DNA from 2 places in the Gottfriedia sp. ABJ_BB2_2 genome. Region 2 is predicted to be linked to the other one. Evidence: predicted binding sites of a transcription regulator. Region 2 holds the regulator's gene; the other holds the start of a gene.

Region 1 (11,539 bases), on a different contig from region 2:
AAAACAATTAAACCTATTAAAAATAAAAGTGTTACTCCATACGTTTCAATCATATTTTTCTCCTTTTTACTCTTGGATTTTAAATTTTATGCATTTCGAATATAATTACCATTTCTTTCCTAATATATATATCATAGAACGTTTGATTTCAAATGTATATACTTTACATTATATATTTAAGTTAATATGCGATTTTAAATAAAAGTAATTAGGTCTATGTGATAATTTAGGAAGATAGAATCTAATCATCTGTTAGCGATAAAGCGATTATAGATATAAGTTAATTAATGCTATCCACTTTATTAAATCACATTGAATAATATCTATGATCATTTTTATTGCCGATAAGCGTATTTATGTAATCTAAATCTTAGTATTGATTCTTCAATTTCACTTGCGGTAGTTACTTAAGTTTTTAAAGTCGATTTCCAATCGTGGAAGTCGACCTTTTTTAATCCTCTATATTGAACGGTATAAAAACTTTATTGTATTGTTAACCAGGTACAGATTAATTGGTTATACCGGATAGTTCGAAGTTAAATTCGAGTCATTAAAGCTTATAAACATCAGCAATAATATTAAGTGGAAGTAAGTAATTAATTTCCTTTAAATGGATTATTCCACTGATTGCATCAATCTTTTTAATTTTGCCAACCTTAGTCTCATATCTTCCATTTTTCCAATAATCAAATGCAATTTCTTCATCATTTTCAATTGCCTCTGAAATTATAAAGTTAATCCTTTCCTGTTCTGTTTCATCAAGAATTGGTTTAGGTACTTTATTTTGGTCATCGATAATATTCCTAACTCCAGCAAATTGTTGAGGAATACTTGCAAAAGGCTGCCATTTAATAATCCCACGTCCCATACTTCTCTGTGTCACGCTAAATGACCTCCAATTTTATTATTATTTGCTCGAATTGTACTGTGAGCAGTAAAGCTACAAGCTCTTAATAAGCTATTTTTACCGTACTTTCGCCTAATTGAGTCCATAGCTCCAGTGAGTTTCTGGTCTTTTTGTTTCTTTATTGGATCAGTAAAAAATGAAATTTGTTCTGATTCAACATTTACAAAGTTTTTTAAGGCAATTGATATCGTTCGTATTGGTTCTTTGTTATAACATTGTTCAAGTATATTAAGACATACTATATAGAAATCCTTAGTTAGATTCGTTGGTTCTTCAATTGTAACTGACTTTGAAAAGCCTCCAATACCAGAGCTGTACCCAATACCAAAATGGATTGTTCTAGCTTGATGATTGTTACTTCTTAATCGATAACAAACTTCTTCTAATTGTTCTAGGATTAAAGTTTTAATCTCATGTGATTGATAGTCACGTAATAACACCTGACTTTTACCAATGCTCTTATCTTTTGGTTTATAATTCTTCATCTCTCCGATTTTTGAAAAATCTATTCCGTTGGAATGTAGGTGTAGTTCTGTTCCCATTACATTCCCAAATTGCTTAATTAAAACCTCTTTTGGGTAACAAGCTAATTCTCCTATAGTTGAAATTCCTAAACGATTTAATTTTTGTTCTGTTTTTTTTGCAATACCCCAGAATTTACTAAGGGGATTAATTTTCCACATTTTTTTCTCCACATCTTCAAATGACCACATTGCAATTCCGCTTGGAGATTTTTTTGCTTCTACGTCCATACATATTTTAGACATTAACAAATTTGGTCCGATGCCAATAGAACAAGAAAGACCAAAGTGTTCATAAATATCCTCTTTGATAGCATGTGCAAGTTCTAAAGGAGTTTTTTTATGCAGTTTTTCATATCCCTTCATGGAGAAGGCGAATTCATCTATGGAGTACTGCATGAAATCGCAGGGGGCGACGTATTTACTTAACATTAACTTAGTGATTTCATTTGATATTTTTACGTACAAGCCCATAGACGGATTTACGATATAAACGTCCTTCTGTCTTAATATTTCAAAATTACGACTTCCTGTTTTGATGCCTAACTTTTTCATTTCCGGTGTTGAAGCTAAGACCACCGAACCCTCTCTCTTTGTATCACCTACCACAGCTAATTTTGTTGTTAAAGGATCTAAACCCATTAAAATACAACTAATTGAAGCATAGAAAGACTTCATATCTATAAAAAATATCAAGTCATTAGGAAAGGTTGAACCGTCATACATATTTAAAACCTACCTTAAAATAGAATGTTTGTTCGTGAATAATTAAATTATAATACATATTATACACAAACACTTGTTCTTGTATACATGAATTTCATTAAAATGTAACAGTGTTTTAGAATGTTTGTTCTGTTTTGATTAGTAGATTATTTTTAAAATTCTCCTTATTGAGCTAAATGGCAGGATAGTTGCATATGGATTCAATACCAACGATAGATATATTCCAACAAAAGATTAAAATGTGTTATCGTTTAAATATGATTTGTCTAGAGGAGCAACATGAGAAAGGTGTGCAGAAGTGTGAACAAAAGAATATTTTTGATTTTATTTACTGTGATTTTACTATCTGTATTTGTGGGTTGTGGAAAAATCTCTGAACAGACTTCGTCAAAAAATGTGCAATCCCCAACCAGAACGGCTTCTAAGACTGTTGAAACCAATAAGAGTACATCCGCCGATGACACAGAAAAACCAACGAGTGAAAGTGAACCCAACAAAAGAGTACCAGCATCTAGCACTTTAAAGACAACAGGTAGAACGGACGGGTTTGATGACAGCAAATATACACTAATTGTAGTAGATGGCGGAGATATGTCAGGTTATAGAAAGCCGAGTGTCAGAGTTGATATCGGGTTTGGCGATAGGAAATATTGGGCTTTTACAAATGAATACGGACAGCTAATTCGTGTTGAGGCAAAAAATATAATACTCCAAAGCCCGAATACTGAACACGTTTTATCGTCTGGAAGATACTATTCAGATGAAGCAAAGGTTCCCGGTACAGAGAGACAAGAATTAGATGAAGGACATGTGATTGCTGACTCACTTGGGGGAGTATCTAACGCATATAACATTACTCCTCAAGACAGCATTCTTAATAGGCACGGCGATCAAGCCTATATGGAAAAAGTGATTCGAGATGCAGGTGGTTGTACAGATTTCGTAGCAGTGATTCAATATCCAAATACTCAGACGCAAATTCCTAACCATTATAAATTCACATACAAAATTCAGGGCAGATCCATTACAGATGAATTTGACAATGTAAACCCAGATGAAGTGAACAAAAATTTAAGGAAAACGACAGGTACGAGCAGTACGCCACCGAAAACAGATAATCTACCTGTAAACGAAACGGAAAATAGTAATGAAGATGTTAGTAAAGTTGATACCAATCATAACGGAAGTGTTACGATAGCTGAAGCTAAAGCTGCTGGCTTTAAAATGCCAATTAAGCGAAATTCATGGCTCTATAAATATATGGATGATCGAGATGGTGATGGCTTAGTAGGTGAATAAATGGGGGGATACGGCGATTCTTTTCTTCTTATTGAAGTAACGGAGCAGGTTTGTTCAATAAGAAATCACAAAGGGAATGAGCATTTTACTGTAAAATATGATTAGACTTAATGTTCTAATAAAAAAATTATACAAAAAAGGTGATGTACATTAGTTGAATTGTGTTCAACAGTAAAAAATTACGGCCTAACAGTTGCTTTATAATACCGATAAATAGGAATTTATCTGAAATGATTAAGTAAAAATAATGATGAGAATTGAGCTTCTGACAAGGAGGAGATAACTGTGTCAAAATTATTAAATGATATTTTGTCTGGAAGTAGTGACATAGCCAAAGATGCTATCAAAAATTATATCGACGATAAAGTCAATATTTCCATTACAAAAGAAAGAAACAATGGAATTGACATAACAACCGAAGTACTTATTGAAGCAGGTATTAAAGATGGTGTTATTATTAATCTTTTGGTGAAATATTGGGGGTTACTTGATGATGAAGCTAGGGACATATTAAGAGTTATAAAAACAATCGAGTATCCATACAAAGCATTAGCTTTCTACTTGAAAGAGCAAGGGTATACTACTAAAGGAGTTAAAGATTTTATGGTTGTGAATCATGTTCGTAATAAGCTGAGAAATAATCACGAATTATGGAAACTGACTCCGGACAAGTTAATGCAAAAGGTGAAGGAAACATAAATAATCGCGATAGTAGAACAAATTTTAGGAGTCGATGATCGACTCCTTTTTAAGTATTTGGCAGTTTAGTTCAATAATAACCGGTTTTCCTTTTTACGTTTTTATATAATATGTAATAATATTTATATGTAATAATTGAACAACCAAAGATAGGCAACCAAGAAAAACGAATATATTCCCTAAAAATCAGGTTTGAAAATTAAGTGACAAGCAAAAATTTCTGGAAGGTATGAAAGGAAATTACTATGAGTGAATCTATGAAGCGGATTAATGAATTTAGAGATGAGCGCAATTGGCGGCAATTTCATAATGAAAAAGACCTGGCCATTTCCATCTCCTTAGAAGCAAATGAATTATTGGAATTATTTCAATGGAAAACTCCAGAGGAAACGAAGAGAAATCCTGAGCGGCTCAAAGAAGAACTGGCAGATGTTCTTATTTACTCTTATATGATGGCTAATAATCTAGGCTTTGATATTGATGAAATCATCGCTGAAAAACTGATTAAAAATGCCCGGAAATATCCAGTTCCTAAAAGCTTTGGTCAAAAAAAGAAATATAATGAATTGGATGAGGTAGATTAAGCAATGGCTAAGTTTAACTGTATAACATTGAAAGTGAAAAATAGAGAATTGGAAGGTTTCGATAAACTTCGGCTGCCTGAACAAAATACTCTTAGAAACGGCAATGTCGTTTATATTTACAAAGGAACGAAGTCGAAAAAGATTTACATAGGACAAACGAAACGCTTTACTGAGCGGAATAAGCAGCACTATAATGGTCAAGAGGAAAAGTTCAATATAGCAGATTTCGACCAAGTAATTATTCTTATTTCATCCTATTTCAACGGTTCAGCATTAGATGATGTCGAAAGCCAGCTGATTACATATTTTATGGCCGACAATCCAAAATCTAAAAAGCAGCTGGTTCAATATGATAATGATGAGATTATTAATCGAACAAATGGTAACAGCGTGAATAACTACAGAGACCGAGAAAAGGTTGCTTCAGAAGTCATTTTGCCTTTTTGGGAAAAAGAGCTATACCCTAATGGGTGGGTAAGCACACCAACATTAGAGGAGCTACGCAATAGAGCATTGGTCAAATATAGCCCAATCAAAGAATTAACAGAACAGCAAATGGAGTTTCTAAAGCAGATTGAATCGAATCCTGATAAAAGCTTTGTGATAAATGGCGATGCAGGGACTGGCAAAACCGTATTGCTGACTCATTTGGTCGCTAAGTTGTTGAAAGATAAACCTAATCAGCGAATAGCAGTCGTTTTGCAACCTAATTGGATTAAAACGGCAAAGGATATATTTAGAGTTTATGGAATGAACAACAGTAACCTGACACTTGCTTCCTCGACAAAGCTGATTAATGCTGATCAAAATTATGATGTTGTAATTGTTGACGAATCTCATAAGCTTTCTAGAAAGTTCTCCAAGCAAATGGCATCTTTTAACAACGTTTATAAAGGAAGATTTGCTCAGGATGAGAACCACTTGGAGGCTTTAAAAAAGTTAGGTCGTCAAATCGTGTTAATGTATGACGTATTGCAAGCTATTCGTCCTGCCAATATAACACGCGCGAAATTCAATGAAGCAACAAAATACTTTGAAAAGAGATACTTAACAACGCAATTCAGAATTCAAGCTCCAGCGGGAAAGAACTATACATCAGAAGATTTCGTAAATGGCATAAAATATCTTTTATATAAGGATACAGGTCTATTAGATCAAACGAATTTTAACCCGAAATTTGATAGAGCCGTATTCCAAGATAGTGATGAAGATGCTTATTTTGGATATTTCGAATCTGAACCTTTAAAGAATTTGATTGACTGGGTAGAAGAAGACAGTAATTTCAATCCTGAACATATAAACCGTGTGCTAGGTGGATTAGTCGAACCTTGGAGGCAGGCTGATGGCAAAGACCCGTCAATCACTCATTGGCATGAAGGAGATATCAAACGAAGATGGAATTCCACTCAAGAAAACTGGGTTAATTCAGAGGATACCGATGCTGAAGAGCAGATTGGCTCAGTCTTTGCAGTTCAGGGAATCGATTTGAATAAAGTCGGCGTATTAGTAGGCGATGATCTACAAATCGACGAAAATGGTCGATTATTCGGCAATCCAGAGAATTTCCATAATGTCAACGGCAAATTCTCCAAAGAAGATGAAAGCTTGGAAAATGCACATGAGTTTACCTTATTTGTGTTGAATATTTACTATATTCTGATGACTAGAGGAATTGACGGGATTCGGCTGGGATTTTGGAAAAATGATGCATTTAAAAAGTATATGAAGGAAATATTGGAGATTAAATAGTACCTGAAACTTTGCAAGTTTCATAGCTGCTTATTTGCAGCTTTTTTATTTGATGTAATAGCAGTATAGTTCACTAAGGTCATATTAACATTTCAAAAATTATTATTCTTTAATAAAATATATTAGTCTATTATTAAAGTACAATATAATATTGGAAATTAGTCAATGGGACAAAAATTAATAATTGATTTTGATTTTTATCATTATCTGCTGTGTAAATTTGGTATAACTCTGAAGAAATATAAACCATTAAATTAAACGAGGTGCTTTCGATGGTAGTTTTTACGGAATTACGAAACTCCAATTTAATACCTGGAGAAATATATGAAGCTGGAACAACAGGGAGCTTTTTTAAAGATGAAGTAATTAGCAACATTTTTAAATTTAATAACCTAAAAGGTATTGGTAATCAAAGTGGAATACGTCGAACAATGATTGAAAATAATTCCTCTTTGAGGAATGAAGAAGCTTTTGTAATCATATTAGACACACAAAGAGATCCAGAATGGCCGAATATATATAATCGGTCAACTAAGTTACTGGAGTATTATGGTGATAATCAAGATCCCAAAAAACATTATTTAGATACAAAACAAAAGGGTAATGAAGCTTTTGAGAAATATTATCGCCGTAGTTATAGTAAATCAAAAGAACATATAGCCCCTTTCTTTTATTTTGAACGTTTAAATGGAAGAGATGCTCGATTTATTGGAATAGCAATACCTTATGTTGAAGGAATGCCAATAAATGAAGCTTTAGAATTACGTCAGTTCACAAAAGTAGGCGTAGGTAATTACGAAAACTACATTGCACATTTTACGGTTTTAGAAGTTCCTGTTTCTCGACAATGGTTGTACGATTTGAAAGTTGGCAAGATTGAAAGCGAATATATGCCAACTGCATGGAACAACTTTTTACAAACAAGAAAACTACCATCCACAAATGTAGATTCTTTAATTGGTCAGAATCAAAATAAAACCACTCCTCCTGAAAATACAGGTTATAGCATGACTGTATATCGAAAAACACAATCCAAATTTCGTAGCCAACTATTAGAACGTGAAACCGGATGCCAATTATGCAACCTATCCATATCTTCTTTATTGGTGGCAAGTCATATAGTACCTTGGTCAATTGCTGATGAATCTCAGAAAGTTGATATTAATAACGGACTATTACTATGCATCTCTCACGATGCATTATTTGATAAAGGTTTTATTAGCTTTGATGGAAACGGTCAAATAATTATATCAAAGGATATACCACACTCAGAGTTTAATCGGCTTCAAATCAATGAGCAAATGAACATCAAACTTCTTCCAGAACAAGAACAATATATGCGATTTCATCGTTCATCAATGCGAATAAGTAAATAAAAAAGGAGAATGTTCGAAATAGAACATTCTTTTTGTTGTTCAATTAACACATAAGTTAATTGGAATTGATATTATAAAATTATTAAAATCGAAAAGAAAAAAGATTTTATACAAAAAAGGTCACTATATGTGACCTTCTTTTATAAAACATCTGTCCAAAATATTCATTAAAACTTCCCCCAAATCCTCCCCCAACTTAGTGGGGGAGAATGCATTATTTTACAATGCAAATTTAATAGGATTTCCATTAAACCATTGATATATCAAGGTTTTAAGTGGTAATATGTTTAGAAATAAATTATAAAAAGAGTTTCTACCAAACTGCCGCATAGTTTGACTACGAGAGATATGACATAACATATTCTCTCCTAATTTTAGGAGGAGTAAAATGAACTTACATGAAATGAAAGCTTCTATAAAAGCTGAAAAAGCGGATTTTTTAATTATTAACGGAAAGATTCTGAATGTTTTTACAAAAGAAATAATTGAGGAATCTATTGCTGTGACAAACGGCATTATTGTGGGGATTGGTGACTACGAAGGAAATATAGTAATTGATGCAAAAGGGAAATACATTTCCTCAGGTTTTATCGATTCGCATGTTCATATAGAATCATCAATGGTTACCCCTAGCGAATATGCTAGAACTATTTTACCTCATGGCGTTACAACAGTTATCACTGATCCACATGAAATTGCAAATGTTTCAGGTGTAGATGGAATTCAATTTATGCTAGATGAATCTGAGCATTTACCACTAGATGTACGAGTCATGTTACCTTCGTGTGTACCTGCCACATCACTTGAACGAGGTGGAGCAGTTTTATACGCTGAACATTTAGAGGCATTTATGGAACATCCAAGAGTACTTGGTTTAGCCGAAGTAATGGACTATCCCTCAGTCATGTCAATGGAAAAACAAATGATAGAAAAAATACAATTAGCTCATAAATATCAAAAACCAATTGATGGTCATTTAGCTGGCCTTGGAAAAAATGAAATTAATACGTATGCTTATAGTGGGATACTAACAGACCATGAATGCACGAATGTAAACGAAGTAGTAGATAGACTGCGTGCAGGAATGTATGTTGCTTTAAGAGAAGGTTCTGCAGCTAGAAATTTAACTGATTTATTACCTGTTGTCAATGAACACAATGCTAACCGGATTATGTATTGCACAGACGATAAACATTTAGATGATCTATATAAAGAAGGCTCAATTGATTTTTGTATTCGTACAGCAATTGCTTTTGGTATTCACCCTATAACTGCTTACTCAATGGCAACTTTGAATCCCGCTCAATGTTATGGCTTAAACCAGAAAGGTGCAATCGCACCCGGTTATGAAGCAAATTTTGTTTTTATAAATGATTTAGAAAAAGTGGACATTACAGATGTATGGATTAAAGATCAATTTGTCGTTTCAGAACAGAAATTAATTGAGTCAACAGTACAAAAAGAATCTAATAATCACATTGCTACAACTATAAGTTTAGGTGATATTAGATTAGAAGATTTTGTCATCAATTGTGATGGAATGAGTTATGCGAACATTATTGAAATCAATCCAAAAAGTATTGTAACAAGCCACGTAGTAGAAAAAATAGTAAGCTCAGATGATCAACAATTTACTACTAATGTGAAAGAAAATTTATGTAAAATAGCTGTTATTGATCGATACCATTCTGAAAAAGAAATAGGATTAGGCATCGTTAAAGGTATAAATTTAAAGGAAGGTGCAATTGCAACTACGATTGCACATGATTCACATCAATTAATTGTTGCAGGAATGAACGATGAAGATATGTATTTGGCAGTCAAAACAGTAGAGAAAATGAATGGTGGTATTGTTGTTGTAGCAAACGGAGAAATACTAGCTAAATTACCGCTACCAATTGGCGGATTGATTAGTACTAGTTCAGCTGAAGAAGTCGAACACGGATTGAATTTAATCGAAAATGCCTTATTGAAAATTCGTCCAAATAACAATTTTAATGCATTTTTAACATTATCATTTCTTGCTTTACCAGTCATACCTAGCATCAAAATTACAACTAAAGGTGTATTTAATGTAAATACTTTTCAATTTATTCCTTTATTTGTTCAAAAATAGATTGATTGAAAGACTCCTAGATGGAGTCTTTTTTTCGTTTTTTAATGTACCGCATGATCATAATAAAAGACTTAAAATACTAAGCGTTGAATCTGGACTCATTCTCTAAATTGGGCATCTGTCTAGAACAAAATTGGGAAATTGACATAAGTTATAAGTGTAATATCTCATTACCTATGTGAAGGAGGCAATACTCATGAAAGGTTACTCTCCATATTATGGTGGCGGTTGCGGTGGATGCGGTGGAGGATTCGCGCTAATCGTTGTATTATTTATTCTTTTAATTATCATCGGTGCAACATTTGTAAATCATCACTAAAAAACATTGAGCGTCAGCCACAGGAACCGACTAACAAATCGTTAGTCGGTTTCGTTTATTTACCTTAATATTCTATCATAGTAACTAAAGCCCTTTCACCTTCTATTTATAAAATGCATATAAAGAAGTAGGTATATAACTATAAATCTACTGACATTTAAATGATAGTCCTACAATGATGAAGGAGGACCTTAAGTGAAAAATCAACTTTATAAACCACAAAGGCATTGGAAAGACATACCTTTATGGAAAAATGTAACAGATGAACAATGGAATGATTGGCTTTGGCAGCTTACGAATACTGTGCGGACTTTGGACGATTTAAAACAAGTAATCGATTTAACAAAGGACGAAGAAGAAGGAGTTAGAATTTCAACAAAAACGATTCCATTAAACATTACACCATACTATGCGTCATTGATGAATCCAACGGACCCAAGATGTCCTATTCGTATGCAATCAGTTCCGATTGGAAAAGAGTTAAATAAAACGAAATATGATGCAGAGGATCCACTTGGTGAAGATGATGATAGTCCTGTACCTGGATTAACTCATCGTTATCCAGATCGCGTTCTATTTTTAGTAACAAATCAATGTTCTATGTATTGTCGCTACTGTACAAGAAGACGTTTTTCGGGACAGATTGGAATGGGGGTTCCAAAAAAACAACTTGATGATGCTATAAATTATATTCGTCAAAATACAGAAATAAGAGATGTTCTAATTTCAGGTGGAGATGGATTATTAATAAATGACAATATATTAGAATATATATTAAAAAATTTAAGAGCGATCGATCATGTTGAAATCATTCGAATTGGAACAAGAGCACCAGTAGTATTCCCACAGCGAATTACTGAAAACTTATGTGAAATTCTAAAAAAATATCATCCTGTTTGGTTAAATACTCATTTTAATACAAGCATAGAAATCACAGAAGAAGCTAAAAAAGCATGTGAAATGTTAGTGAATGCAGGTGTTCCGGTAGGTAACCAAGCTGTTATTTTAACTGGGATAAACGATAGTGTGCCGATCATGAAAAAGCTAATGCATGATTTAGTAAAAATTCGTGTGAGACCTTATTATATTTACCAATGTGATTTGTCTGAAGGAATTGGCCACTTTAGAGCACCAGTTGCGAAAGGACTAGAGATTATTGAAGGATTAAGAGGTCATACGTCAGGATATGCAGTACCTACATTTGTAGTCGATGCACCTGGTGGCGGTGGGAAAATTTCACTTC
Region 2 (11,539 bases):
ACCATAAACAATTGAAATTAAGTATGAAATTGAAACGACAAGCATAATGGTTGGATCAAACAAAGCATCAATTCTTGCAACCTTCATATTGTTTTTAACAACTATGTCTGCTTGATTTTTAAAAGCACCAATATCTTCTTTAGCTTGACCTAAGCTTCTTATTACCTTTAAGCCACTCATACTTTCTTGTACTTTATTATTTAATTCTGAAAAAGCCTCTTGCGCTAAATGAAATCGTTGATGCAACAGCTTTCCATAGTATTGCGTTAAGATGGCCATGATTGGTAACGGTAATAGGCTAATTAATGTAAGTTTCCAACTAATTGAAACTGCCATCATAATTAACACAGATCCACCAAGTATAATCGAGTCAACGAAAGTTAAAATACCAGCACCTGCCGTTTCACGAACGGCCTGAACATCATTCGTTGCATGAGCCATTAAATCTCCAATACGATTTTTTTGATAAAAAGTTGGCGACATTCTAGTAAAATGATGATATAAATTATCTCTAAGTTGTTTAGCTAATTTTAATGAAGAGCCAAAAATTAATCTTCTCCATAAAAATCGAAATAAATAAAGTAGTAATCCATTTACGAAAATTAATCCTACCCAGAAGAATAATGTCTTGCCACTAAGTGATTTTTTTATCATTTCGTCGATTACATAACCAATAACCTTCGGAGGTAAAAGCTCTAATAATGCTACAATAATTAATAGAGATATACCCCAGATATAGCTTCTTTTTTCTTGTTTAAAAAACCATAATAAATCTTTAAAGACTGACATTTCCTCACCCCCGTTATGAACACATAGTTTGATTTTAACAAATATTATGAATACTTTACAGTTAAGGGTCAATTATAACATAAAAAATATTTGTAAATCTCAGGATTTTTAAAATGCACAAACAGTTCTCTGCTTGTGCATTTTAATAGAGATAGTTAAACTACCATAGATATTTGATTAATTCACCTTTAAATAAATTGGTATCAATATTACATTCACTTGCCTCTATACCATATTGCCAACCTAAGAGTTTTGAGTCACTTGGTCCACCAGCTGAAAATTCTGGTGCCTTTGTTTTTGTTGTTATACCCCGTTGTGGAAATGCAGACCATAAAATCGTTTCTATACCTAAAGTTTGATTTTCTTTTGCAGCTTGTTTATATGCCTTTGATAAATCTTGTTCATTGTCAAAAACACCATAGATCCCTGTAATATATCCAAGCTTTTTCATTTCATCGTAATACCCTTTTATGAACTCAGCATCGACTTCATATGTTGGTTCAATATCTGCAAAAATCGCAACTCCTTTTGGTACATCTAAACCCCTTGCTAGCTTCACCCCGACTTGTGCTTGCTTTACACCATTTTTGTAACCTGTTGCAGAAACAAATTGATTATTTATTAACAAGATTTTCATTTTGTTTGAATGCAAAAATGCTGCTTCTTCTTTTGTAATTCCCTTAGATACATCTTCTTTCGTGCCAAGATACCTACCCCAAATCTCAGGGGTTCCAAAACCTTTTTTCACACAAGATAATAATTGGTTCGTTGTATATGAAGCAGAATCCACTCCCCAATAAATGGATTTAGTAGAAGGAACTTTTTGCTCCTGCTTATCATGATTTCGAGACGAATCTTCTTTATTGCTCACTATTCCGAAGATTATAGAAAACAATAATACAACTGATACGAGAATAAAAATGATTGGTTTCCAATTCAAGCTACTCACTCCCCTTTTCAAAACATCCTATTCAAGAGTGAAAAGGAATGTTTGTGCTTCAGGGAAAGTGGAGTGAAATATAACTAGTTACATTCAACTAAAAAACCACTCTCCATTGGATTATTTCCAATGAAAAGCGGTTTTGGATTAGTTGTATGATTGATAAGACATTATCGCAGGTTAGAACTACTTACACAAGTTCTAATAAAAGCAATAAGATCTAGATACATAAAGACTAATTATTTTTGATTATTCATAGCCTTCATCATTTGATTAATTTTCTTTTGTGAAGGTTTTTGACCCATTTGTGCCATCATAACTTTTAACATTTGTTCATTGATTGGTGGATTTTTCTTTAGATAGTTCATTGTATATTGACGAGCTATGAAAAATCCAATCGCTACACCAGCAACTAATGCTAGTACTCCGACTAGAATATATAACCACATATTTATTGCTTCCTCCTTAAAATCATCTAGAACAATTTTACTAAAACAAACCTATTTATACAAGAGCATTATGCATTTTTATCTTATTAAATATACTTTTGGTACGCAATTGGTCGTAGCCAACCGAATCTTTCATCCTTAACATCTATTGCAAGAAACGTAGAGCGAAATTTCCTTAAGAGTTCAAAGAAGATCGTTTCAGCATCTAAGCAGCCATTTGCATACAAAATTAATTCACCTGGATTCATTTTTAGCTGCGCTTTCGCACCATCAGCTAGTTCTAGAAGATACTCTCCGGTTTCTTCATGAAAGTAGATTTGATAAGGATTATTTTTGCGAATAAATGTGTGTAGCTCAAATAAAGGTATTGGTTCTGTAATATATTGTAATTGTTTTTCAATTATTTTTCTCAGTTCTTTTGACGAGTAATAATATTCGTTCACTAGTTGATATATTTTATGCTCTCTACCATAAAATTCTATAGAAAGTGGTTCACTTATTAAATAAATTTTATATTCTCGCATAACTTGTCCACTCCTAACAACTATCAGTAAGGAAATTATATAAAATTCCACCTAAAATATTTGTCTTTTTAAGGAATAGAATATCAACTAGTTTTGTCGAATATTATTTTTTCGTTTACATTTTTAATTTATTTGACCTATTAGCCTAATACTTTTTTAGCAGCTTCAACAACATGATCTACAGTGAATCCAAACTTCTCCATTAATAATCCACCTGGAGCTGAAGCACCGAACGTATCAATCGCAAGTACTTCTCCTTCAAATCCAACATATTTATGCCATCCGAATGAAGAACCCATTTCAACAGCAACACGTTTTGTAACTTCTTTTGGAAGAACTGATTGCTTATATTCTTCAGATTGTTTCTCAAATAAATCCATAGAAGGCATTGATACAACTGAAGCCGAAATTCCCTCTGCTGCTAATTTTTCTTGTGCACCTACAGCTAATTGAACTTCACTACCAGCACCAATTAAAATTACATCCACTTTGTCTTGTTTAGCTGGTGAAATTACATAAGCACCTTTAGATACTTTCTCGTAAATATCAGATGTCGTACCTTCTAAAACAGGTAAATCTTGACGAGATAGAACTAACATTGTTGGTGTGTCTTTTGCCTCAACAGCAATTTTCCATGCAGCTGAACTTTCGTTTCCATCTGCTGGACGAATAACATTAATGTTTGGCATTGATCTAAATGAAGCTAATTGTTCTACTGGCTCATGTGTTGGTCCATCTTCACCAACAGCAATACTGTCATGTGTGAATACATAAGTTACAGGTAAGTTCATTAGAGCAGCAAGACGAATTGCTGGTTTTAAGTAATCAGAGAATACAAAGAAAGTAGCACCAAATACATTTAGTCCACCGTGAAGCGCCATTCCGTTTAATGCAGCTCCCATTGCAAATTCACGTACACCAAACCAAATATTACGACCATCATAGCTTTCTCTAGTAAAGTCACCTTTACCGTTCATATATGTTTTGTTTGAACCAGCTAAGTCAGCTGAACCACCGAAGAAGCTAGGTAATACGTTTGCAATTGCGTTGATTGCTTCACCTGATGAAGAACGAGTCGCAATTTTCTTACCTAATTCATATTTTGGAAGTGCATCTTCTAAATTAGTTGAAATGTTACCTTCAATTGCATTTTTTAATTGAGCTGCAAGTTCTGGATATTTTTCTTCATATTTAGCAAAAGTAGCGTTCCATTCTGCTTCTTTTTTCGCACCAGCTTCAACAATCACATTATTAAAGTGAGCATAAACTTCTTCTGGTACATGGAATGCATTTTCATATCCCCATGCATAAGCTTGCTTAGTTAAAATTGTTTCTTCCTTACCTAGTGGCTCACCATGAGATTTAGATTTACCTGATTTATTAGGAGAACCGTAACCAATCGTCGTTTTAACTTCAATTAAAGTTGGACGAGATAATTCTTGCTGAGCTTTTTGAACTGCAGCATTAATCTCATCTAAATTATTTCCATCTTCAACACGAATAACTTGCCAGCCATAGGCTTTATAACGATCTTCTACACTTTCAGAGAATGAGCGATTTAACTCTCCATCTAAAGAAATATCATTTGAATCGTAAAGAACGACTAATCTTCCTAAACCTAAGTGACCAGCTAATGAAGCTGCTTCAGCTGAAACACCTTCCATTAAATCTCCATCACCACAAATTGTATATGTAAAATGATCAACAACATTTAAATCTTCTTTATTATATGTACCTGCTAAATGACGTTCTGCTAATGCAATACCCACTGCCATTGAAATACCTTGTCCAAGAGGACCAGTTGTAGCTTCTACACCATGTGTATGTCCAAACTCTGGATGACCAGGCGTGTTACTACCCCATTGGCGGAAGTTTTTAATATCTTCAATTGTAACTTCATAACCTGATAAATGAAGCATGCTATATAGTAACATTGAACCATGACCTGCTGATAACACAAATCGGTCTCTGTTAAACCATTTTGCATTTTTTGGATTGTGATTCATAAATTTTGCAAATAATGCATATGCCATTGGTGCAGCACCCATTGGCATTCCAGGGTGACCTGAATTTGATTTTTCGATCGCATCAATTGATAATGTACGAATCGTATTAATTGCTAATTGTTCAATATTAGTAGACATAAATTTCGCTCCTTTAGTTTATTCATAAATATTATCATATAGTTTCGTATGATTTATTACAATAACTATCACTTAGTTTTAACAATTTTTAGAACTTCTTGTCATAAAATAGAAAAAAAGCAGAAATAAATATTTCCGCTTAGTGTAAATTCCTTTTTCGAATTGCTTTTGCAACTTTTAACTTTGCAGGTGTAATATCGTTACCTTTCTCGTCTACTATTTTAATAGAAGTTAATTCATCTACCATACGAGAACGAAAATCAGCTAAATATTCTTTTCTTAATTTTTCTTGCTCTATTTTTTCATCTGGAGTTAATCCATCAGTTTTAGACTTTTTTGATAATTCATTGATCCTATTTAAAGTTTTAGGTGAAACCATCTTACCTTCTCCTCTCATTGAATGATACGATTCAATTATCATATCTTACAATAAATTTGCTTAGCTTTCAATCCTTGATACTTCATCAATGTATTCATTATATCTTCTATTAACCGTTGCTTTAGAGACATCATAACCAAATCCTCTTAAAGTAGCTGCAATTTCCTCAAACGTTAAATTATTTTGACGTAAGCGAACAATCTCTGTAATTGGCAATTCTTTTTTCTCTCTTCCTCCGCCATTTATGCTACCTTTTAAGTTTCTCTCTGGTTTATAACCATTTTCAACAGCTTTTCTCATACCTCTTTTAATTTTCATATTATGTATTTTTCTTTGGTATTCTTCTACAATACTTAATATTTCAAGAACCATTTCATCACTTTCACTTAATTGAAATTCGCCATTTTGAGAAGATGTAAAAAGTCTAATTCCCTCTTTTTTTAGAAAGTGTAAAATGGCAATTCTAGCATGTCCACGACCAAGACGTGTTTCATCTTGAATAAGTATAGCGTCTATTTTATTTTCTTTAATGGTTTCAAATAATTCTATTAAACCTTCTCTTTCCACAACATAGCCGCTTGCTTGTTCGCTTATTGTTTTTAGAATACACATTCCCATCCGCTCACTTAAGTCAGACAGCTCAACTATTTGTCTATGTAGTGATGTTTCTTGTGAATCCTTTGCTGTACTTACTCTTGCATAGATAATTGCATTCATTAGCTGATACCCCCATACGAACATGAAAACTACTTTTCGAAAAAAACGAACTAACGTTTGTATATATTATCCTATCATGATATAATTAAAAAAATAAAGAGGAACGTATTATCTACTTTACAGGTAAGGGGGAAATTTACGTGAATAAGTTATCTAAAAGACAAGCTGAAATACTAGAGTATATTAAAGATGAAGTAAAAGTTAAAGGGTATCCACCATCAGTTCGAGAAATTGCTGAAGCTGTTGGACTAGCTTCTAGCTCTACTGTACATGGACATTTAGAAAGATTAGAACAAAAAGGATTTATCCGCCGAGACCCAACTAAGCCTCGTGCTATCGAAATTCTGGGAGACAGTAGCCCAGTAGTAAATGAAGCTCAAGCTGTTTACAGTGAAATATATAGCGACATTATGAATATTCCTGTGATTTGGAAAGTTACTGCCGGTATTCCTATTACTGCAGTTGAAAATGTTGAAGAATACTTTCCATTACCAACTAGTGTTGCACCTGCAAATGAACAAGTTTTCATGCTTCGAGTTGAAGGTGACAGTATGATGAATGCTGGGATTTTAAATGGAGATCTAGTAATTGTGAAAAAGCAATTTACTGCTGAAAATGGCGAAATTGTTGTAGCAATGACTGAAGATAGCGAAGCAACTGTTAAACGCTTCTATAAAGAAAGTGATCATTTCAGACTACAACCAGAAAATGACGCTCTACTTCCTATTTTACTAAAACAAGTATCAATTTTAGGTAAAGTAATTGGTGTATACCGTACATATCATTAATGAATTTGAAGGCAATGACATAAACTGTGATTGCCTTTTTATTATCTTTACATATTTCTAATTTTAAATAATAAGGGGTTTAAAATGAGTAAGTTTGAATGGAGAAAACATTTAAAAGAAGTTTATTTACCTAAAAACGATCCTGCCGTTATTGACGTACCATCGATGAAATATTTCACAATGAATGGAACTGGTAACCCGAATTCCGAACAGTTCACAAAGTATATTGAAGCTTTATATTCATTGTCCTATGCTGTAAGAATGATGCCAAAGAAAGGGTTTACACCCGATGGATATTATGAATATACAGTTTTTCCATTAGAAGGATTCTGGGATCTAGATGAACAAGGTAGGAAATTGAACTATTTAATTAAAGACCATCTCGTTTACAAACTAATGATTAGACAACCGGATTTTGTAACAGAAGAAGTTTTTGAGCTTGCCGTTAATAGTGTTAAAGAAAAAAAGTCTCAATTGGATATTGATAAGGTCTGTTTCGAAACGATAACAGAAGGACTATGTGTCCAAGCTATGCATAATGGAAGCTATGATCTTGAACCAGCAACTTTTGCTAAAATGGAAGAATTTTGTGCTCAAAACAACTTAGAAAGACTTGAAAAAACCCATAAGGAAATTTATATTTCTGATGCTCGAAAAACACCGCCTGAAAAATTAAAAACAGTTTTACGGTTTAATGTAAAGAAACTTTAATCTTAATTCAAAAAAATAAGAGCTTGGCGATCCAGGCTCTTTTGTTTTGATTTTTTTAATTCATGGAAATTATGACTTACTTAACTCCCCTAATAAATTTAATCAAGTTTGTGCGAATCATTAATGTTATTCAAAATTTTTTTTTGAAACATTTTTTTCTAAGTCTTCACGGAAAGCTACTGCTAAATAATTATCAATAATATTTCTAGTAATTGGAGATTGAAACACCTGACTATTATATGCACCATCTTTATATTCAATTATATCTATCGTTTTTTCTATATTCTCATTCGTAATATCATCAAAATACTTAACAAGAACTTCAATTAATGGTTCATCAATTTTAATTTCCAGCTCTCTATCGAAAAATACTACTTTTGTTGACGCAAATTCATCTATCAATATATCAAACTCACCATCAGCTGCTTCTATTTCTTTCTTTAAGGACACTTTCAAATCAGTAAAATAAGACTCGAATTTATTACAAAGTTTTGTATAGGCATGATTCTCTGATACTGTTTCTTTATAAATTTCTTTTGTTTTTAATATGAATTCCTTTTTAAAATCCATAACCTGCCCTCTCCTCCCCAAGTTTAATTGGAGTTTTTATATATTCTATTCATTTCACATAGATTAATAGAATAAAAGCAATAAAAGTTTTCTAAAAGTTTACTGTATTTCTAAATCTTCACAATAGAAAATAGCTCATAATAGGAGATTTGATAACTTTAGATGAATAATTAAAAAGGAATACATATTTTCAATAAAATTGAAAGGATCTTTTGTGATGACTATACTTTATGAATCTAAACGATTATCGATACGAACATTTGAAGATGAACATCTTGAAGCAACAAAGTTCTTTTGGGGTGATGACGATGTTATGGCCCTTTGCAGTGGTTCAACAACTGAGGAATTTTTATTTCAAATCATAATCGGATATCGTAAATGCCATGAAAAAACAGGTTTATCAGTTTATGCTGTGGAAGAAAAGATTTCTGGCAATATTATTGGTGCAGCAGGTTTTAATATATCTGGGAATCTCGACACAGTAGAATTAATTTACCATTTCAATAAAAACTCATGGGGAAAAGGATATGCAACTGAAGCAGTTAAAGCTTGCCTAGAACTTGCTAAACAACACGGTAGCGTCCATTTGATCACGGCTTCTGCAAACATTAAAAATGTTGGCTCCTTAAAAATCCTTGAAAAAGTAGGTTTTATTTATAAAGGAACAAAATACTTCGAAGACTCAAATCAAGATGAACCTTATTTTGAATACCCTATTGGAGATTTAAAAGAAAATAAGTAGACAAATCTACTTATTTTCTCAATTTGTTAAATAATACAAATGTCAAAATGGAAAATAAATGGTTATTGAACAATATAATGCTAAGAATCATGTTACTTATACCAGGTCTACAAATCCGCATGGTAAAAAATGAATTCAACTTTATTATTAAGTTTTGTAAAGGATGATATCTTTTTAAAATTAATAGTTAGAGGAAAGTTAAATCGAAAATCATTTTCTTATGAATAAGTTGATTGGAACGGATGTTGATCGACTCCTGTGGGAAGTGCGGGAAGGCTGAGACCCCGCAGGGGGCCCACAGGATGTGGGTCATGCATGCGTTACGACAGGACGTCGTGGTTTTAGCATGCCTACCTTTTTAGGAGGCTCAGGTCTCGCCCCTCGGAAAGCGAGCATCCTGTAGTGGAAATCAACATGATATTAATTTTTTCATTGACTAGTTTATATATCAACAAAGTCAGAAGATAAATTGACAAATCTACTTTTTTCTTTTTCCAATTTATTCATTCATTAGTCTTACATAAATAATTTCAGGATCCTCTACGTCCAAATTGTGAATAATCCCACTCTCTACATAACCTAATGCTTTAAATACTTCCTGCATTGGCAGATTTGATTGATTTGTTGATGAAAAAATTTTACTAGTTTGACAGTATTCTTCTATATATTTTAATAGGCATTTTGCAACTCCACGTCTTCTCTTCCTCGGACTCACAATGACTAACTCAACAAAAAATTGTCCAAAAAAATGATGATGAAATATCAGGAAGCCACAAATACTTTCATCAATACTTCCTACTACACATCTATTTTGAATAATGGACTTTCTAATATCATCTTCCTACTTTTGCTTTTTATGACTTCTTCCTCAATGAACATGATTTCTTTTAAATCTAGTAATGTTGCTGGTCTAATTTTCATTCTATTCTTATCCTTCTTTTTGGGTTATTTCATTTCATAGATTTTGTTTATCTCAATTTCTCTAATAACTGCATACTGCTCCCAAAAGATTAAACATATACAAAAAAGGAAATGCTAAAATAAAAAGGAAATGAGAACATATGGCATTAAATTTTATCATTGGATTTGTGATTCCTTGGATTATTTTTATATTTCATCTAAACCTTAAAGATAAAACTCTTTTAGTTCTCATCGCTCCATTTGGTTCTTTTCTTGCATATACAATAAATGATATTGGGATTTATTTTGAACTTTGGAAAGTACAGCCCTTTGATCACCCACTTTCCGAGATGCCATTTAATATTGGACTTTATCCTGTATTAGGTTGCTATTTAATTTACTTTATAAAAAAATACAAACATCCTTATATTTTGATTATTTTACTTTCACTATTTACAACAGGTTTAGAATACTGCTACCTGATTGTAGAAAATGTAAATTACGGAAATGGTTGGAGCATATATTGGACGATTTTGTCCTATGTAATTCCTTTTACAATAGCATATTGGTTTTATCTTTATTTAAAAAAGTTAAACCTCACAAATTAACAATTTCAACTTTTCTTACATGAAACATTAAACGCCTACTGATTCATAGTAGGTGTTTTTTTATTGAATGATACTAATACCTATATATTTATCATTGAACACTTGCCTAATTGACTTCATATACTAGTTAAAAATGGAGTTGATGATTTTGGGTATTTGGATTCATATATCAACGTCTCGACATCAGTTAAAACTTTTTGATGGCAGCCAACTACTAAAAACTTACCCTATTGGTGTTGGTAAAATGTTGACGCCAACACCAGCAGGAACCTATACAATTATCAATAAGGATCCAAATCCAGGCGGACCATTTGGGTATCATCCAGAGTTTCAATTGGAGCTGGCGTGGTCATTCAAAGATGATTCCAAACATAAACTACTTACATGAATATTGGTAAAGCAAAGCTCCCCATTACTTAAACAAGTAATAGGGGTTTTTTGTATATTAATTACATAATATGGTTCGTATCCAAACTAATCAATCTAATACTTTTTTTAATTCTATAAATATTCTATACTAATTTAATAGTAAACTTGAAACCGAATACAAACTGGGGGGAATCATTTGAAATCACCGCTTATATCATATGCTTTTTTATTTTTTGCAGTATTTGCACTTTCTACTTCTGCAATCTTTGTGAAATTAGCAGACGCACCTGCCTCGATCACTGCCTTTTACCGAATGCTTTTTGCAGCATTGATACTTTTACCTTTTTTAATAGGGAGCAAAAAGAATCAACAGGAATTAAAATCATTGTCAAAAAAACAATGGGGTCTCGGCTTATTATCAGGATTATTTTTAGCAACACACTATGCTTTATGGTTTGAGTCTCTACATTACACTTCTGTAGCAAGTTCAACCGTGATTGTTACTTTACAGCCACTTTTTTCAATGGTCGGCGGCTATTTTTTATTTAAGGAACGCTTTAGTTTTGGAGCAATACTCGGTTGTGTTGTTGCAATTGCCGGTAGTATTGTAATTGGTTGGCAGGATTTTCAGATTAGCGGCCAAGCTTTGTTAGGTGATATTTTAGCTTTTATTGCAGCAGGTGTCATTACTGCTTATTTCTTTGTTGGCCAACATTTTCGGAAAACACTTTCGCTTGTACCTTATTCAATTATCGGATATGCAAGTAGCTCTTTATTCTTATGTATTTATGCTATTTCACTCAATGAACCCTTCTTCAATTATTCAGAACAAACTTGGTGGTCATTTATCGGGATTGCATTCATTGCTACAATTTTAGGTCAAACCATTTTTAATTGGCTATTAAAGTG

The links. Region 2 encodes LexA, which represses DNA repair genes until DNA is damaged. Its sites were predicted from a motif close to CGAACATATGTTCG; they were not measured.
Region 1: a site for LexA is predicted at 2,176-2,189, ahead of ACX6U0_RS19920 (Y-family DNA polymerase). Genes of this name have one in related genera too.

Annotation. Positions count from the first base shown of each region.
Region 1 is NZ_JBVFKR010000014.1:41,974-53,512, reverse strand. Features, by position in the region: gene ACX6U0_RS19930 (hypothetical protein) at 1-53, opposite strand, end outside; gene ACX6U0_RS19925 (YolD-like family protein) at 551-883, opposite strand; gene ACX6U0_RS19920 (Y-family DNA polymerase) at 880-2,154, opposite strand; gene ACX6U0_RS19915 (DNA/RNA non-specific endonuclease) at 2,455-3,453, shown strand; gene ACX6U0_RS19910 (hypothetical protein) at 3,739-4,152, shown strand; gene ACX6U0_RS19905 (nucleotide pyrophosphohydrolase) at 4,398-4,736, shown strand; gene ACX6U0_RS19900 (DNA/RNA helicase domain-containing protein) at 4,740-6,485, shown strand; gene ACX6U0_RS19895 (HNH endonuclease) at 6,758-7,861, shown strand; gene ade (adenine deaminase) at 8,250-9,977, shown strand; gene ACX6U0_RS19885 (YjcZ family sporulation protein) at 10,174-10,296, shown strand; gene kamA (lysine 2,3-aminomutase) at 10,492-11,539, shown strand, end outside.
Region 2 is NZ_JBVFKR010000001.1:576,111-587,649, forward strand. Features, by position in the region: gene ACX6U0_RS03050 (ABC transporter transmembrane domain-containing protein) at 1-789, opposite strand, end outside; gene ACX6U0_RS03055 (glycoside hydrolase domain-containing protein) at 950-1,738, opposite strand; gene ACX6U0_RS03060 (YneF family protein) at 1,969-2,184, opposite strand; gene sirA (sporulation inhibitor of replication protein SirA) at 2,265-2,702, opposite strand; gene tkt (transketolase) at 2,843-4,846, opposite strand; gene ACX6U0_RS03075 (DUF896 domain-containing protein) at 4,986-5,225, opposite strand; gene ACX6U0_RS03080 (YneB family resolvase-like protein) at 5,286-5,942, opposite strand; gene lexA (transcriptional repressor LexA) at 6,083-6,730, shown strand; gene ACX6U0_RS03090 (GyrI-like domain-containing protein) at 6,815-7,441, shown strand; gene ACX6U0_RS03095 (hypothetical protein) at 7,568-8,011, opposite strand; gene ACX6U0_RS03100 (GNAT family N-acetyltransferase) at 8,229-8,753, shown strand; gene ACX6U0_RS03105 (GNAT family N-acetyltransferase) at 9,253-9,585, opposite strand; gene ACX6U0_RS03110 (hypothetical protein) at 9,552-9,674, opposite strand; gene ACX6U0_RS03115 (CBO0543 family protein) at 9,815-10,261, shown strand; partial or broken gene ACX6U0_RS03120 (L,D-transpeptidase) at 10,404-10,577, shown strand; gene ACX6U0_RS03125 (DMT family transporter) at 10,827-11,539, shown strand, end outside.